Regions from separate parts of the Streptomyces sp. NPDC090032 genome, predicted to be linked through region 2. Evidence: riboswitches for the same ligand, from Rfam matches in the RefSeq annotation. Region 2 holds a riboswitch; the other holds the start of a gene.
The links. Region 2 has a riboswitch for cyclic di-AMP ahead of ACIPWY_RS28520 (NlpC/P60 family protein). Riboswitches for the same ligand answer to the same signal wherever they lie in the genome.
Positions count from the first base shown of each region.

Region 1: another riboswitch for cyclic di-AMP. It lies ahead of ACIPWY_RS15375 (M23 family metallopeptidase); the one in region 2 lies ahead of ACIPWY_RS28520 (NlpC/P60 family protein).

Region 1 is NZ_JBIVFF010000005.1:568,953-574,947, reverse strand. It holds gene ACIPWY_RS15385 (PrsW family intramembrane metalloprotease) at 1-918, shown strand, start outside; gene ACIPWY_RS15380 (aldo/keto reductase) at 977-1,921, opposite strand; gene ACIPWY_RS15375 (M23 family metallopeptidase) at 2,031-3,080, opposite strand; cyclic di-AMP (ydaO/yuaA leader) riboswitch at 3,092-3,237, opposite strand; gene ACIPWY_RS15370 (PP2C family protein-serine/threonine phosphatase) at 3,497-4,603, opposite strand; tRNA gene ACIPWY_RS15365 (tRNA-Met) at 4,803-4,876, shown strand; gene ACIPWY_RS15360 (tellurite resistance TerB family protein) at 4,935-5,390, opposite strand; gene mgtA (magnesium-translocating P-type ATPase) at 5,600-5,995, shown strand, end outside.
Region 2 is NZ_JBIVFF010000012.1:147,218-159,012, reverse strand. It holds gene ACIPWY_RS28555 (PspC domain-containing protein) at 1-1,256, shown strand, start outside; gene ACIPWY_RS28550 (LuxR C-terminal-related transcriptional regulator) at 1,253-1,978, shown strand; gene ACIPWY_RS28545 (hypothetical protein) at 1,985-2,671, shown strand; gene ACIPWY_RS28540 (hypothetical protein) at 2,869-3,507, opposite strand; gene ACIPWY_RS28535 (NlpC/P60 family protein) at 3,540-4,610, opposite strand; gene ACIPWY_RS28530 (hypothetical protein) at 4,904-5,257, shown strand; gene ACIPWY_RS28525 (tellurite resistance/C4-dicarboxylate transporter family protein) at 5,282-6,154, opposite strand; gene ACIPWY_RS28520 (NlpC/P60 family protein) at 6,257-7,426, opposite strand; cyclic di-AMP (ydaO/yuaA leader) riboswitch at 7,435-7,597, opposite strand; gene pcrA (DNA helicase PcrA) at 7,851-10,367, shown strand; gene ACIPWY_RS28510 (M23 family metallopeptidase) at 10,399-11,795, opposite strand, start outside.

The DNA of each region.
Region 1 (5,995 bases), on a different contig from region 2:
CCCATCGTCGAGGAGTCCGCGAAGGCCTGCGCGGTCCTGCTCATCTTCCTGTTCCGCAGAAGGGACTTCACCGGGATCGTCGACGGCATGGTGATCGCCGGGGTCACCGCCACCGGCTTCGCGTTCACCGAGAACATCCTCTATCTGGGCAACGCCTTCGGCACCGACCAGCTCAACAGCGGCAGCGGCATCGCCTCGGTGACCGTCGCCACCTTCTTCGTACGCATCGTCATGTCGCCGTTCGCGCACCCCTTGTTCACGGTGTGCACCGGTATCGGCTTCGGCCTCGCGGCCTGGACGGCGCCCGACCGCGGCCCGGTGCGGCGCGTGTTCCTGCCCCTCGCCGGGCTGCTGCTCGCGATGGGCATGCACGCCACGTGGAACGGCTCGTCGGCGTTCGGCCGGTTCGGCTTCTTCGGGGTCTACGCGCTGTTCATGATGCCCGCGTTCGGCCTGCTGACCTGGCTCGCGATCGGGACCCGCCAGCGCGAACTGCGCACGGTGCGCTCCGAGCTGCCCGCGTACGCGGCGGCCGGCTGGGTCGGCCAGGACGAGCCGTTCGCCCTCGGCTCGATGCGCGCCCGCCGTCTGGCCCGCGAGTTCGCGCAGCACCACGGCGGCAAGGAGACGGCCAGGGTCGTCGCCCAGTACCAGCAGTACGCGACCTCACTCGCGCTCCTGCGCCACCGCGGGCGGCGCGGCCGGGCCGGCGCGGACTATGTCGTACGGGAGCGGAAGCTGCTCGACGAGATGTGGGCGCGGCGCCACGCGGCCCGCCCCGCCCTCGCCTACGCGTCCCGCGCCACCGCACCCCCCATGTGGGTGCCGCCGATGTACGCGGGCCCGGTGTACGCGGGGCCGGCAGCCCCGTTCCCCGCGCACAACTCGCACAACGCGCCCAACCCGTACCGCTACTGAGAACGCCCGCAGGGCCCCCGTACCGCCACTGAGGACGCCTGCAGGGCCCACGTCCGGGTCAGGCGGACGCCTCGGTGAGCTTCGAGAGCTCCGCGTCCGTCAGCTCCAGTTCGGCCACGGCCACCAGCGCCGGCAGCTGCTCCACGGTGCGCGCGGACGCGATCGGGGCGGCCACCGTGGGGCGGGACGCGAGCCAGGCGAGGGCGACGGTCGCGACCTCGGCGCCGTGCGCCTGCGCCACCTCGTCCAGGGCCTTGAGGACGCGCAGGCCACGCTCGGTCTGCAGGTGCTTGGCGGCGCCCTCGGCCCGCACGCTGTCGACCTCGGTGCCCGGCCGGTACTTGCCCGTCAGGAACCCGGACGCCAGGGCGTAGTACGGGACGGCCGCGAGACCGCCCCGCGAGGCGACCTCCTGGAGCCTGCCCTCGTAGGTGTCACGCGAGACGAGGTTGTAGTGCGGCTGGAGCGCCGCGTAGCGGGCGAGGCCCTCGCGGTCGGAGAAGTCCAGGGACTCCTGGAGCCGCTCCGGGGTCAGGTTCGACGCGGCGATGGCGCGCACCTTGCCCGACGTCACCAGCTCGTCGAGGGCGGTGATGATCTCCTCGACCGGCACGGACGGGTCGTCGAAGTGCGTGTAGTAGAGGTCGATGTAGTCGGTGCCGAGGCGGCGCAGGGACTCGTCGGCGGCGGACTTGATGGTGTGCGCGGACAGGCCCTTGAAGTCGGGGTGGGCGCCGACCTTGGTGGCGATGACGACATCGGAGCGGTTGCCGCGCGCGGCCAGCCACTTGCCGATGACGGTCTCGGACTCGCCGCCCTTGTTGCCCGGAACCCACGCCGAATACGCGTCGGCCGTGTCGACGAAGTTGCCGCCGGCGGCGGTGTACGCGTCGAGCACGGCGAGGGACTGCGCCTCGTCGGCGGTCCAGCCGAACACATTGCCGCCGAGGGAGAGCGGGAACACCTCGAGGTCTGACGAGCCGAGCTTGCGAAGAGAAGTCATGACGAGTCACAACACCGATGTGGATCAAGATATTCCGGTCACGCCGGACCGGCAGTCCTGACGTCGGGGGGTTGCCGTCAGGACCGCCGGGGTTCGGAGGGCGCGAGCCTCAGATCGTCAGACCGTTGGAGCGCAGCCACGGAGCGGGGTCGACCCCGGTCGCCTGGCCGCCCGGGTGGACCTCCAGGTGGAGGTGCGGCCCGGTCACGTTGCCGGTGGCGCCGACGCGGCCGATGACATCGCCGCTGGTCACCTTCTGGCCGGCGCTGACGTTGAGGGACGACTGGTGGCAGTACCAGAGCTCGGTGCCGTCCGGCAGCTCCAGGACGGTGCGGTAGCCGTACGCGCCCGCCCAGCCGGCCTCCTTGACGGTGCCGGAGTGGATCGCCTTCAGCGGCGTACCCGTCGGAGCGGCGAAGTCGAGACCCGTGTGATAGCCGGAGGACCACATCGAACCGGGCTGACCGAACGTACCGGTGATCGTGTACGAGGAGACCGGCAGCGTGAAGCTCTTGGCGAGCTTGGCGAGGCGCTCGGCCTCGGCCTTCTTCTTCGCGGCCTCCTCCGCCTCCTTCTTCTCGGCGGCGGCCTTGGCGGTGGCGGCGTCCCGCTCCTTGGCGGCGTCGTCGGCGGCCTTCTTCGCGGCGGCCTGCTCGGCGGCCGCGGCCTCGGCCTGGGCGGCCTGGTCCTGCTGCTGCTCGGCCTGCTGCATGATGCGGGCGCGCAGGGCCTCACCGGCGGTCGTGCCCTGCGCGGCGTCCGCGGTGCTGACGCCGGCTTCGGTCAGCGGGCTCGCGGAGGTGCCTGACGAGTCGTCGGAGTCGTCGGATATCAGCGCGCCCACGCCGGGCAGCGACTTGGCGTCGGGCAGGGAGTCCTTGACGGCCGACAGGTCGGGCATCGAGATGTGTACGGGGGGCTTGCCGCCCTGCGCGGTGGCGATGCCGCCCGCGCCGACGGCCGCGATCACGCCGACGCCGAGAACGGTGGAGCTGCGCGCGAGACCGCCGCGCTGCTTGGCTACGCGGTGCCTGCCGCGTACGGGGCGAATGGACTCCTCGGTGGGGTTCCACTCCTCCCAGGTCTGCTCGTCCGCTGAGCCGAAGGCTTCGTCGATCGGCGCGTAGGAGAACTCTGGGGCAGGCCGGTTGGACGCCACTGGGGCGCACTCCTTTCCTTCCTTCTCGCCTACCGGGTTAGCTGACGGGTTCGGAGCAGGAAGGTCTCCTACCGACGCCTTCCGCAAGGAAAGACGTCCGATTCACCCCAAGTTGGTGGTTCCCCGGCTCCCTTGCGGGATTAGGCGCGTGCGCACGGAGCCATCTCTTGTGACGGCTGGGACGACCGCGCTGCGTTATCGAACGTTAATAGACACCAGGGCTCGATTCCAAGCTGTTCCGACTGATCGTTAACGCCTTTGGCCTGGACTTATCGGGGCACCAGCGGGCGGAATCGGGCGAGTTGACCGGTCGTCGGAACGGGCGATTCATCTGACGGTTTGTCAAATGTTATGCGCAGTGGCGCCGTTCGACTACGTAATGTGATGACGGTGGTCACGGCTGCTTCACAGCCGCTTCACGGCCGTCTCACGGCGAGCAGAGCCATGTCGTCCGTCGTGCCGCCCCCGGTGTGCCGGCGGACCTCGGCGGCGAGCGCGGCCAGCAGCGGATCGGGCCCGGAGAACATCCGCCCGGCGAGCCGCGCCGCCGGGTCGTAGAACGTGCCCTGCGCGTCGCGCGCCTCCGAGAGGCCGTCGGTGTAGAGCAGCAGCGTCGCCCCGGACGGGAACTCCGTCTCCGAAGCGCGGTCGGGCCAGGTGCCGAGCTCGCCCATCCCGAGCGGCAGCGCGGGCTCCGGCGGCGACAGGACCTTGAGCGCCCCGTCGCCGCCCAGGATCAGGGGTTCCGGATGGCCCCGGTTGATGACCCGTACGAGGCCGTTGCCGTGCGGGATCTCGGCGAGCACGGCCGTGGTGAAGCCCTCGGTCTCGTCCAGGCCGTGGCGCCGCATCCCCTCCCGCGCGAGCGCCCGCTCCAGACGCTGCGCGACCGCCTCCAGCGTCGCCTCCTGCTCGGCCGCCTCCCGGAAGGCACCGATGACGACGGCCACGGCGGCCACCGCCCCCATGCCCTTCCCGCGCACGTCGCCCACGACGAGCCGTACGCCGTGCGGGGTGTCCTGCACGGCGTACAGGTCGCCGCCGATGAAGGCGCCTGCCTGGGCGGCCTCGTAGCGGGCGGCGATCTCGAGGCCGCCGATGCGCTCCGCGGGCTCGGGCAGAACGGCGCGCTGGGCCGCCTCGGCGATCTGACGCACAGAGGTGAGCTGCTCGCTGCCCCGCCGCACGACGCGGTTCATGACACAGGCGAGGACGGCGACGGTGACGACCGTGACGAGTTCGGTGATGGCGTCGGTGTCGTAATCGCGGGTGTATCTGAGATGCACCCCGAGTACGACGGCGACGGTCGCGAGGCCGGTCAGGAGCGTGCCACGGGGCGAGAAGAACGGGGCCGCGACCAGCGGGGCCGCGGTGAACAGGGGTACGCCGGTGAACGTCGACGGCGTCACGTAGTCGTAGACCGCCCCGATCACGACGAGGAGCACGGGTACCAGACGTACGAGGAACCGGGCGCGGGACAGGCCCTGCTCCGTCTCTCGTCTGTGCCCTCCTCGCTGCCCCACCACTCGTCTCCCGCCACCGTCCGCGTCGGTCCCGCGTCTGCGCACGTCATCGGGCCCCACTCCAGAGTTCCCCCCGGACAGGCGACGGGCGACCTGGCGGGACCGACCGGGTGAAAGGGGTCCGGGGCGGCGGATCGCGGAACGCCGGGCAACCGATTCGCGTTCTGTCGCCGCAATGGCGTAGAGTCGTGTTTACCGACGCGGGGTGGAGCAGCTCGGTAGCTCGCTGGGCTCATAACCCAGAGGTCGCAGGTTCAAATCCTGTCCCCGCTACTGAAGGCCGAAGGCCCGGAACCATTGGTTCCGGGCCTTCGGTGTATTCCATGTCCCTTTACAGGTCGAACTCGTGCGGGGGCAGGTCGAGCATCAGGCAGGCCTCGCGGACGACGGCCTGCTCGGTCTTGTCGAAGTCGCCGTCGGCGCCGCCGATGACGATGCCGATCTGGATGACCGCGCGCGCCTCGGCGGGCTTCTTCTTCGCCTTGGCGATCTCCTGGAGAACGCTGACCTTGCCGAAGGCGAAGTCGGCGGTCAGCTTGTTCAGATTCGCGTCGAAGCGGCTCTGGAGCTGGTCCGCCGGGAAGTTCTGCAGCACCTCGTTCGAGGAGATGAGCTGGGCCACGCGGCTGCGCTCGGCCGGGTCGACGGTGCCGTCGGCCGCGGCGACCAGCGCACACATCGCCATGCTCGCGTCACGGAAGGCGCCGCTCTTCAGGTCGTTCTTCTTCGCCATGAGCTGCGTCTGCATCGTCGACGCGGACTCCTTGAAGCGATCCCACAGGGCCATGACTCTCCTCGTTCGACACATAATGATCTTCTACAGCGCTGTAGAAACTAGCGAGGAGCGGCAAAAGTTCCGCCCCTAAACTGAACCCTTCGAAGCCTTCGAACCCCTTACGGGGGAGCCTTTCGCGGTCCGGTGAACGGGATTCGCGGTCCGATGAACGGGAGAAGACGACGGTGACGACACCCGAGAATCGCTGACGGCGCCCGAGAGTGACCGACACCGCCCCGCAGACGGCCCCCGGCCGTACGACGCTCCAGCTCCTGCGCTCCCTCGACAGCGGCCCGTACGGCCTCACCGAGGCGGAGGCCGAGCGGCGCCTGGCCCGCCACGGCGAGAACGTCCCGCCGGGTACGCGTCCCCTGTCCTGGCCCCGCCTCGCCGCCCGCAGCCTGCGTGACCCGTTCACCGGCGTCCTGCTCTGCCTCGGCCTCGTCTCGGCGGCCGTCGCGGCCTGGGGCACCGCCTGCGTGATCCTCGTCCTGGTCGCCATCAGCTGCGGCCTGCGCTGTGCGGGCGAGCGCCGCGCGGACAGCGCCATGGCGGGCCTGCGCGACCTGGTCGCGACGACGGCGACCGTGCTGCGCCGCCCCGGCGACGACGAGACC
Region 2 (11,795 bases):
CGCGGCCGCCGCGCAAGCTCTACCGCTCCAGCGACGGACGCTGGCTCGGCGGAGTGGCGCGGGGGCTCGCCGGGCATCTCGGCCTGCCCGTGATCTGGGTGCGGCTGGTCTTTGCGGGCCTGTTCATGGCGGACGGCCTCGGCGCGCTCCTGTACGCGGCGTTCTGGTTCTTCGTCCCGCTCGGCGTCGGCGGTGTGGGCAGCGAGCGGACCCCTGCGTTCACCACGGAGACGGCGACGGACGGCCGGCGCAGACTCGTCGCCCGTAAGCCGGACAAGGGGCAGATCCTCGCCCTGCTCCTCATGGTCGTCGTGTCGATGATCTTCGTCGGCAATGTGAATCTGGCGGGGAACGCGAAGGCGTATCTGTGGCCGACGCTCCTCGTCGGTGCGGGCGTGGCCCTCGTCTGGCGCCAGGCGGACAATGCGCGCAGGGCCCGCTGGATGGAGGTCGGCCGCCGCAGGCGCACGCTGAATCTGGCGCGGTCCGCAGCCGGTGTCGTACTCGTCGGGGCAGGTGTCACCGGGATCTTCGTGCTCCAGGGGTCGGCCCAGCATCTCGGCTCCATCCTTCAGGCCGCTCTCGCCGTCCTCGTCGGAATCGCCCTCCTCGCCGGCCCCTATCTCGTGCGCATGACGCAGGACCTGTCCGAGGAGCGCCTCATGCGGATCCGGGCGCAGGAGCGGGCGGAGGTCGCGGCCCATGTCCACGACTCGGTGCTGCACACGCTCACGCTGATCCAGCGGAACGCGGAGAGCGCGAGCGAGGTACGGCGCCTGGCCCGGGCCCAGGAGCGCGACCTGCGGGCCTGGCTCTACAGACCGGAGGGGAACGGGAAGGACGAGGCGGAGGAGCCCGGCACGGTCGCGGAGGCGGTCAAGCGCAGCGCCGCCGAGGTCGAGGACAAGCACGGGGTGCCCCTCGAGGTCGTGGTGGTCGGCGACTGCCCGCTCGACGACGGTCTCTCGGCACAGATGCAGGCCGCGCGGGAAGCAATGGTGAATGCCGCCAAGTACGGTGGCGAAGGCGGTGCGGTCCAGGTCTATGCCGAGGTCGAGGAGGAGACGGTGTTCGTGTCCGTACGCGACCGGGGCCCCGGTTTCGACCTCGACTCGATTCCCGCGGACCGGATGGGCGTACGAGAATCGATCATCGGCCGGATGGAGCGCAACGGCGGCACGGCGCGGCTGCGCGCGGTGCCGGACGGCGGCACGGAGGTCGAACTGACCATGAAGAGGGCGGAGCAGACCCCATGAGTGACGAGCAGGTCAAGCCGGACGCGACCGTGGCGAGCGGGCCGGAGACGGAGCCGGTCGGCCGTCACGCCCGCGTGGTCCTTGTCGACGACCACCGGATGTTCCGCACCGGTGTCCAGGCGGAGATCGGCCGCACGGAGACGACGGGCGTCGAGGTGGTCGGCGAGGCCGCGGACGTGGATCAGGCGGTCACGGTCATCACGGCCACCCGCCCCGAGGTCGTCCTCCTCGACGTGCACCTGCCCGGTGGCGGGGGCGTCGAAGTCCTGCGCCGCTGCGCCCCGTTGATGACGGCCGCCGACAACCCGGTCCGGTTCCTGGCCCTTTCCGTCTCGGACGCCGCCGAGGACGTCATCGGTGTCATCCGCGGTGGCGCCCGCGGGTACGTCACGAAGACGATCACCGGCACTGACCTGGTGGACTCGATCTTCCGGGTCCAGGACGGCGACGCAGTCTTCTCGCCGCGCCTGGCGGGCTTCGTCCTCGACGCGTTCGCGTCGACCGACGCTCCGCCGGTCGACGAGGACCTCGACCGCCTGACGCAGCGCGAGCGCGAGGTCCTGCGCCTCATCGCCCGCGGTTACGCGTACAAGGAGATCGCCAAGCAGCTGTTCATCTCCGTGAAGACGGTCGAGTCCCATGTCTCGGCAGTCCTGAGAAAGCTCCAGCTGTCGAACCGCCACGAGCTGACCCGGTGGGCGACGGCACGGCGTCTGGTCTGACGGGCGGTGACGACACGTCTTCCGCAGTCCGCGCTGAGCAGCGGCGCCATATTCCACCTCGTCGGTCTCGCGGCCGACGCGGCGGAATCGGGTGATCCGCTGGAGTGGCAGGTGCTGCGCTATCAGCGGATACAGGGAGTTGAGTACACCCGCTCGCCCTGGAGCTGGCCGCTGCAGCCGGCCGCGGCCCAACTCGACTATCTGGCCCACACGTTCACCGAGGAGTTCTTCTCGACCTGCCCGCCGTCCGCCCGCGCCCTGTGGAGGCGTGCGGCGGGGAAGCGGACTGTGCCCGAGTTCATGAACGACCTGGCGACGCTCCTGAGGATGGCGTGCCGCGAACCCGAGGCGACGTACGAGGAGATCCCGCTCGCCGGCTGGGAGCTGGCGGTGAGATTTCCGCGCCTGCTGGGCTTCGAGACCTGGCTCGAAGCGGCTCTCCCCGACGAAGAGGACCCGGTCCGTGCGGGGATAGAGAGCGAACACCCTTACTGCGCCGAGCACTTGCCGGAGCTGATCGCCCAGGTGACGCAGGTACTCGCCCTCTGCCGGGACTCGGAGGCGTTCGCCGGGCAGTTGCGCGCGCGGTGCGGCGCCGCGACTCCCGAACTGCTGGCCGAAGTGGCGGACCGCGCCTACGCCCACATGGCGCACGAGCACCGGAGCGGCGCGCTCCTGCAGCCGCCCGCGTAGCCCCCGCGAAGCTGCCGTCCGACGCCGTGAGTTCGCAGCGGGCGGTGTCGCCCTCCTTGCCGACGAGCGCTACCGCGAACCCGGTCGCGGCAAGAGGACAAGCGGAGCAAGAGGGAGTGGGCGGGCCACCGAGTATTGCGGTGTGGGCCCCAGGCCCGGCCGTGGTGAAAACCTGACCGCGCCGCGCGAGCTCGCCCTCAGCGGTGTGTGCCGCCCCGTGCCGGTGCCGGGCTCGGCCTCCGCACCGCCCAGCGGTAGTGGCTCAGCGCCTTCCTGACCCCGATGAGGCCCGTCAGCCAGAGGATGGTGCCTGCGCCCATGCCGAGGGCGACATCCGAGTGGGTGTCCCGCCCCGGTTCGGCGTACGCGGCCGCACCGAGAGACGCCCACAGGCCGAGTGCGCACAGCACGAGTGAGGACAGGCACCAGGTGAGACTGGCGCCGGGGGCGCGCAGCCGGGCATCGGTCGCCGGATCAGTGTCCAACGCGACCCAGGCATCGGTGAGTTCGCGAATTTTCCGGTCGCGGCGCATGCCGAGCACGACGCCGACGACCGCGGGGGCGAGCGCCGCCAGGCCGAGGATCACGAAGACCGGGCCGAAGGCGAAGGCGAGCGGATCCTTGTCCTCGATGAGCTGGAGCGTCAGGACCAGCAGGGACCAGCCGATGACGCCGCCGAACCCGCACAGCCACAGCAGCAGGAGGCGGTGCGCCGCGAGGTATGTCCTGCGCAGCTCGCGGAGGGCCATACCGCGGTCGGTGAGCAGTGTCTGCCGGTCCGGCCACGTACGGAGTTGGACAGGGGGCGGAGGCGGCGGCAACGCACGGCTAGGCATGGCCCTGACATTACCGGCGGGCCCGCACCGGCTCACGCCACCCGTGTAGCCCCGGCGAACGGCATCTCGTCGATCGGGGCGATGCGGACCGGGGCGCTCGGGTTCGGGGCGTGGATCATTTTGCCGTTGCCGATGTAGAGACCGACGTGGCTGATGCCCGAGTAGAAGAACACCAGGTCACCCGGCTGCAGTTGGGAGCGAGGGATGCGGGGGCCCGCGTTGATCTGGGAGTACGTGGTGCGCGGCAGGGAGATGCCGGCCGCGCGGTAAGCGGCCTGGGTGAGGCCGGAGCAGTCGAAGGCGTTCGGGCCCGTGGCGCCCCACACGTAGGGGCTGCCGAGGGCGCTGTAGGCGTAGGCGATGGCCGCCGCCGTGCGGGAGTCCGGGGCCTTGGGCAAGGCGCCGGACGGCAGTTCGCGGGAGGTGTCCGAGCGGGAGGCGCGGCCGGCCGTGCCGGTGTCGCCTGCGCCCGCGCCGACGCCGGTGCGCTCGGCCGCCGGTAACTGGGCGAGCAGGCGCTTCGCCTCGGCCAGCTTCCCGGTGACGGTCTTCTTCTGCTTCTTCAGTTCGCCCTGCCGCTTGCGCAGCTCGGCGAGCCGGCCGTCCGCCTCGGAGCGCAGCTGGTCGATCTGCCGCAGTTCGCGCTGCACGCGCCCGATCGCGGATGCCTGCCGCGTGCCGAGCCGGTCGGCGAGCGCCGCGTTGTCGAGGTACTTGGCGGGGTCGGAGGACAGGACGAGCTGGACCGCCGGGTCGAGCGCGCCGGTGCGGTACTGAGCGGCGGCGGCCGAACCGAGCGCCTCGCGCTGGGTGTTGAGCCGGTCCGTCCTGCGGGCCGCCTCGTCCCGCAGTGAGCCGAGCTTCTTCTCGGCCCTGTCCGCCTTCTCCTTGGCGCCGTTGTACTTCTCGGTCGCCTTCTCGGCCTCCTGGTAGAGCTGGTCGACCTTCGCCTTCACCTGGCTCGGGGTGAGCCGGGGATCCGCGTGTGCCGCGCCGTCCAGGACGGTGGCGGTCGCCGCGGAGGCGAGAGCGAGGGTCGCCGCGGTGCGGGCCGTAGGGCCGGTGAGCGAGCGCTGTCGGGGCTTGCGGTGCGCTGCCGACACGAGGGGCACGTCCTTCCGGTACGTACTGCTTACGCGTCCGGCGGCGGCCCGCACAGGGGGAGCGGGCCGCCGCCGGACCTTTCTCGGCGGTAGGTGCCCGGCTTCCGCCTCTGAGCGGGGCGGGGGTGGGATGCCGGTCACCTGAGGAAGGACGCTAAACCTGACCGTCACGGGTTGGTGACGGATTGTCCGCAACTGGTCCTCGAGTTCTGGGTGTGACCGCATGTGACCGCCGGCGGACCGGTGCGGGCCGGTTCATGGGGGCAGTGAGGCCCCGGCTAGGCTCGCCCGTCATGGACGTACTCATCCACCTCTTCGTCGGCCTGCACATCATCGGCATCGCCTCGCTCCTCGGCGGGTTCCTCACCCAGATGAAGGCGATGGGCAAGGGAACGGCCCGGTTCGTCCCGGCGATGCTGCACGGCGCGCTGACCATGCTGGTCACGGGAGTTGTCCTCGTGGGCCTGAATCAGGCGGACGACAACACCGTCAACAACATCAAGATCGGCGTGAAACTCGCGCTGCTGATCGTGATCCTGGGCCTCGTGTACGTGAAGCGGGACGACGAGAAGGTCGACAAGGGCCTGTTCGGCCTCGTCGGCCTCCTGACCACCGCGAACATCTTCATCGCGGTCCTCTGGACCTGAGCCGGCCGGTGTTCGGGACCCGAGTCAGCGTGCTGCTCCGGACCTGAACGTCGCGAACAGGGTGGCGAGCCACGCGGCCACGGCGACCCACACCAGCACCTGCCCCGGCCCCTTGAGCCAGGTCACATCGGCGGCGGCGCCCACGGACAGTGCCGCCGCCGCTGTCATTCCCATCGGGAAGACCGTCGACCACCGCCGGATGTCGTAACGCGGCCGGGGCCACCGCACCTCCGCCAGCACCAGCACGACGTACCAGGTCACGTCCAGCGCGAGCAGCAGAAAGCTCACGGTGCGCAGGACGTCCGTGTCGTCCTCGTTCCACAGACCCGTCGCGACGAGCTTCGACGCCGCGAGCGCGGAGATGGCGAGCGCGCCTCCCGCGACCCACTGGTCCCCGGCGCCGGAGGCCACCTCGCGCAGGTCGAAGCGGAGCAGCGCGAAGCAGTACAGGACGAGCCCGCCCCAGAAGAGCACCATTCCCGTGAACGCGAGCCAGTGCGCCCCGACCGCGGGCGCGAGCGTCGCCGCGAGGACGACGAGGCCCTGTGTCGCGACGCAGCCGAGGAACACGCCTCCCGGCATCCGCGGCTTCCAGTGCCGTACGACGTTGATCATCAGCACCGGCCAGACGACCACGGACAGGGCGAGGAGCGCCTCGGCCAGGGTCTGCCATCCGAACAGGGAGATCCGGGTGCCGAGGACGGCCGTCGCCGCGACCGCGGTGAGCGCGGGCGGGGTGTCCGCCTCGGACTGCCAGCGGTCGCGCTCCCGCACCAGCCGTTTCGCGAAGTCCGCCGCGAGGAGCAGCCAGAGGGCGGCGGCGAGCACCAGCATGATGCCGGACAGCACCGGATAACCGGTCAGTCGCAGGCCGACCGAGATGATGCCGGTGGCCATGACGGCGGCGCCGGCTGCCGGCGGGAGCTGGGACCAGGAGGGTCCGGGGCGTGGGGTTGCGTTCGGGCCGCGCACCGCCCGAACGTAACCCCACGAAGGCGGTCAGGCCGGACGCACCACGCTGTGTATCGGCATGTAGTAGATCGACTCGACGCGGACGTTCGCGCCCGGCTTCGGGGCGTGGATCATCTTGCCGTCGCCGATGTAGATGCCGACGTGGCTGATGTCGTCGTAGAAGAAGACCAGGTCGCCGGGTTGCGCGTTGGCCGTGGTGACGGTCGTGCCGACCTTGACCTGGTCCCAGGTCGTGCGCGGCAGTGAGATGCCGGCCGCCTTCCACGCGGCCTGCGTGAGGCCCGAGCAGTCGTACGAGTCCGGGCCGGTGGCGCCCCACACGTACGGCTTGCCCTCCTGGGACTCGGCGAAGGCGATGACCTTCGCGGCCTTGGCGGCGTAGCCGCTGCCGGTGCTTCCGGAGCCCGTACCCGTACCCGTACCCGTGTCCGAACCGGTGCCGGGGTTCTCCTTCTGCTGCGTCTCCTCGGCCGCCTTGCGCTTGGCCTCCGCCTCGGCCTGCTGACGCGCCAGCTCCTCCGCCTTCTTCCTGGCGGCCTCCTGCTTCTTCTTCTCGATCGCCGCGAGCCGCGCCTTCTCCTCGGCGGTCAACTTCGACAGGAGTTCGCGGGCGTCGCCGAGCTTCTGCTGGACGTCCCTCTTCGTGCTCCTGAGCGTGGCCTGCGAAGTGGTGAGCGTCTCAAGGCTCTTGGCCGCCTCCGTGCGCTTCTTCGTCGTGGCGGCCTGCTCGGTCTGGTAGTCGTCGACGGCCTTCTTCTGGCGGCTCGTGAGCCGGCTCATCAGCTGGTCCTGGTCGAAGTAGTCCTGCGCGTCGTCGGCGAGAAGCAGCGTCGCGGTGTCGGAGACGGCGCCCGTGCGGTACTGGGCCGCGGCGAAGGTGCCGAGCTCCTGGCGGGCCTTGTTGAGCTTCTCGGTGCGCTGTGCGACGTCGTCGAGCAGGTCACCGACGTGCTTTTGCTGCTTGGCGGTGCGCTCCTTGGCCGCGTTGTACTTCTCCGTGGCGACGCCCGCCTGGTGGTAGAGGGTGTCGACCTTCTTCTGGACCTCTTCCAGGCTCGGCTTCGCGGGCGCGGACGGGGCGGCGTTCGCGCTCTGCGAGAGCAGGGCGATGGAGGTGAGGGCCGCCGTGGTGATGCCGACGACGGGGGCCGTGCGGGGACCGGCTGTCCTGGTGCGCGGCTTGCGGTGCGACGCCAAGGGGCGCGTCTCCTTCCCATGACCGCCTACCGGGTTAGCTGTCGGGTTCGGGCGGATATTCGGAAGGCTGCCCTACGGCCGTCCCTGACGGGTCGTCGGCCGATTCACCCCAAAGGTCGTGGGTCCCCGGTTCCATGCCTCTCGGCGTACTGAACTCAGCGGGGGCGACCCGTTCGCGGCGTGGTTGCCGACGGAGGGACGGGCGGCCCGCGGAGCACGCTAGCCAACTCGTGTGGCTGCTGTGAAGGTTGATGTTCGATATGCCCGATACATTTTCGTGACCTTCGGCAATCTTGTTCGTGACCTCCGGTAACCCTTACGGAGCGTGATTCGCGCACTACGAGAGGTGGCCGGGTCCGCGAAGTCGGGCGAAGTTTCCGGGGCGGCCGTGGGTGTCAGTGGGGCGGCCTAGACTCGTAGAGCGATGAGCAGCCTCTTTGACGACAGCTTCCTGGCGGACCTCACGGCTTCGAAGGCCAGTGAGGAACATGCCCCGCCGCCGCCCGAGGACGACACGGCTCCGGAGGACGTTCCGGACGACCTGTTCGACGGGAAGTTCGACGTGCCCCCGGCCAGGGACGCGTACTACCGGGACGGCGCCCCACGCCCGGCGCTCGACCCGGCGGCGCTCCTCGACGGGCTGAACACGAACCAGAAGGCGGCCGTCGTCCACGGCGGCTCCCCGCTGCTCATCGTGGCGGGCGCGGGTTCCGGCAAGACCCGCGTGCTCACGCACCGCATCGCGTACCTCCTCGGTGAGCGCGGTGTGCACCCCGGCCAGATCCTCGCGATCACGTTCACGAACAAGGCCGCGGGCGAGATGAAGGAGCGCGTCGAGTCCCTGGTCGGCCCGCGGGCGAACGCGATGTGGGTGTCGACGTTCCACAGCGCCTGCGTGCGCATCCTGCGCCGCGAGTCGAAGAAGCTCGGCTTCACGTCGTCGTTCTCGATCTACGACGCCGCCGACTCCAAGCGCCTCATGGCCCTGGTCTGCCGGGACCTCGATCTGGACCCGAAGAAGTTCCCGCCGAAGTCCTTCAGCGCCAAGATCTCGAACCTGAAGAACGAGCTGATCGACGAGGAGGACTTCGCGGGCCAGGCCGCCGACGGCTTCGAGAAGACCCTCGCCCAGGCCTACGCGATGTACCAGTCCCGCCTCCGCGAGGCGAACGCGCTGGACTTCGACGACCTGATCATGACGACGGTGCACCTCCTGCGCGCCTTCCCGGACGTCGCCGAGCACTACCGCCGCCGCTTCCGCCATGTCCTGGTCGACGAGTACCAGGACACGAACCACGCGCAGTACGCGCTGGTCAGAGAGCTGGTGGGCTCGGCCGACAGCGGTCGCGCGGAGGACGAGCCGCCCCGCGCGGACGACCTCCCGCCCGCCGAGCTGTGCGTGGTGGGTGACGCGGACCAGTCGATCTACGCGTTCCGCGGAGCCACCATCCGTAACATCCTCCAGTTCGAGGAGGACTACCCGGACGCGACGACGATCCTGCTCGAGCAGAACTACCGCTCGACGCAGACCATCCTCTCCGCGGCCAACGCGGTCATCGAGCGCAACGAATCCCGCCGCCCCAAGAACCTGTGGACGAACGCGGGCGCGGGCGCGCAGATCACGGGCTACGTCGCGGACACCGAGCACGACGAGGCGCAGTTCGTCGCCGACGAGATCGACCGGCTCACGGACGCGCGCGACGCGAAGGCCGGCGATGTCGCCGTCTTCTACCGGACGAACGCGCAGTCCCGTGTCTTCGAGGAGATCTTCATCCGCGTCGGCCTGCCCTACAAGGTCGTCGGCGGAGTCCGCTTCTACGAGCGCAAGGAGGTCAGGGACGTCCTGGCCTATCTGCGGGTGCTCGCCAACCCCGAGGACTCCGTCCCCCTGCGCCGCATTCTCAACGTGCCGAAGCGGGGCATCGGCGACCGCGCCGAAGCGATGATCGACGCGCTCTCCCAGCGCGAGAAGATCTCCTTCCCGCAGGCGCTGCGCCGGGTCGACGAGGCGTACGGCATGGCGGCCCGCTCGACGAACGCGGTGAAGCGGTTCAACACGCTGATGGAGGACCTCCGCACGATCGTCGAGTCGGGCGCGGGCCCGGCCACGGTCCTGGAGGCCGTGCTCGAACGGACCGGCTACCTCGCCGAGTTGCAGTCGTCGACGGACCCGCAGGACGAGACGCGCATCGAGAACCTTCAGGAACTCGCCGCCGTGGCCCTGGAGTTCGAGCAGGAGAGTGCGACGGCGGACGGCGCCACCGAGGGCGCGGCCGAGGGCGAGGCGAGCGTCGGCACGCTGTCCGAGTTCCTGGAGCGGGTCGCGCTCGTCGCCGACTCCGACCAGATCCCGGACGAGGAGGACGACGGCTCCGGCGTCATCACGCTGATGACGCTGCACACCGCCAAGGGCCTCGAATTCCCGGTCGTCTTCCTGACCGGCATGGAGGACGGCGTGTTCCCGCACATGCGCTCCCTCGGCCAGGTCAAGGAGCTGGAGGAGGAGCGCCGCCTCGCCTACGTCGGCATCACACGCGCGCGTGAGCGGCTGTATCTGACCCGCTCCACGCTGCGCAGCGCCTGGGGCCAGCCCTCGTACAACCCGCCGTCACGCTTCCTGGAGGAGATCCCGGACGCGCATCTGGAGTGGAAGCGGACCGGCGCCATGGCGCCCGCCAAGTCGGCGGGACCGGCGAGCGGGATCGCCGCGTCGCTCTCGTCGTCGCGCTCGCGCTCGACACCGGCGTTCGCCACGCGCCGCGCGACCGAGAAGCCGGTCGTTGCGCTGTCCGTGGGGGACCGGGTCACGCACGATCAGTTCGGCCTCGGCACGGTCGTCGGAGTCAAGGGCACGGGGACGAACGCGGAGGCGACGGTCGACTTCGGCGAGCCCAAGCCGAAGCGCCTGCTGCTGCGGTACGCGCCGGTGGAGAAGTTGTAGGGGGCCGGAGGACTGCTGCCGGGGCTCGGCCCTACGTCGGGTCGAGCCCGTGGCTGCGCAGCCACGGGAGCGGGTCGACGGCCGAGCCGCCGCCGGGACGCACCTCGAAGTGCAGGTGCGGACCGGTGGAGTTGCCGGAGTTCCCGGAGTGCGCGATGAGGTCGCCGGCCTTGACCGGTCCGCTCATCACGGCGTGGCTGGAGAGGTGGCAGTACCAGGTCTCCGTGCCGTCCTTCGCCGTCAGGATCGCCATGTTCCCGTACGCGCTGTTCCACTGCGTACGGATGGTGCCGTCGGTCGCGGCCATCACCGGCGTCCCGTACGAGACGGGGAAGTCGATGCCGGTGTGCACGGACATCCAGTTGATACCCGCCTGCCCGTAGTACGCGCTCAGTCCGTGCTGCTTGACCGGGAGGACGAACTTGGGCCGCAGCCGCTCCTTGCGCGCCGCTTCCTCCGCCGCCTGCTTCCGCTCGGCCTGCTGCTTGGCCCTGAGGTCGATACGTTCCTGGGTGCGGCTCGCCCGGTCGGCGAAGTCACCCGCGTCCGCGGAGAGGTCCGCGAGCTGGGTGTCGAGCTTGTTGTTGGCGACGGAGGGCTTCACGGCGGTCGCGTCGGGCGCGGAGGCCGCCGTCGTGTCCTTGCTGTCATCGCCGCCGATGCCGCCGACGGAGGCCGCGGCCACACCCGCGACACCCATCACGCACGCCGAGGGCACCGCGACGGTGAGCAGCGCGGAGCGCTTGGCGGGGGAGCGGCGGCGGGAGCGTGCGCGCTGGGCCGGGGTGACCGGCGCGGGCCGCTCGTCGCGGGCGACGATCTCCTCGACGTCGTCCAGGCCGTCGCCGTAGCTGTCGTGGTGAACGTCGCTGAGGCCGTCGGTGTGCCCGTCGTTGTGGCTCAACTCGGGCTCGGCGGCGTCGGGTTGCCCGTAGTCGTGACGGGCGTCGAGGTCGCTGTCGTCGCCTTCGGTGCCCGCGGAGTTCCACGCGGTGGCGTCGTACGCGCCGGTGTCGAAGGTCTGCGCTTCGAAGGTCTGTGTTGCGAAGGGCTGGGCCTCGAACGTCTGGGTCTCATAGGCCTGGGCCTCGAACGTCTGGGTCTCGAAGCCCTGCGCGTCGAAGGTCCCGGTCCCGTACGTCCCGGTCTCGAAGGCCGCCGGTGCCTGGAAGGTCTGCGTGGCGAACGCGTCCTGCGTGGTGAATCCCTGCGCCTGCGCCCCGAAGGCACTCGCGTCCCACTGCCCGGTCTGGTCGGCCCACGCGCTGTTGTCCCACTGGCCGGAATGGTCCGGTCCGGACTGGGCCGGAATACCGCCGAGTTGCTCGTGAGCGGCGGTCCCCCAGGCGGCGGTGGTGTCGTAACTGCCGGTGCCGTACGCGGAGGCGTGCTGCTGTGCCGCGTACGGGTCGTGGTGCTGGGGTTCCT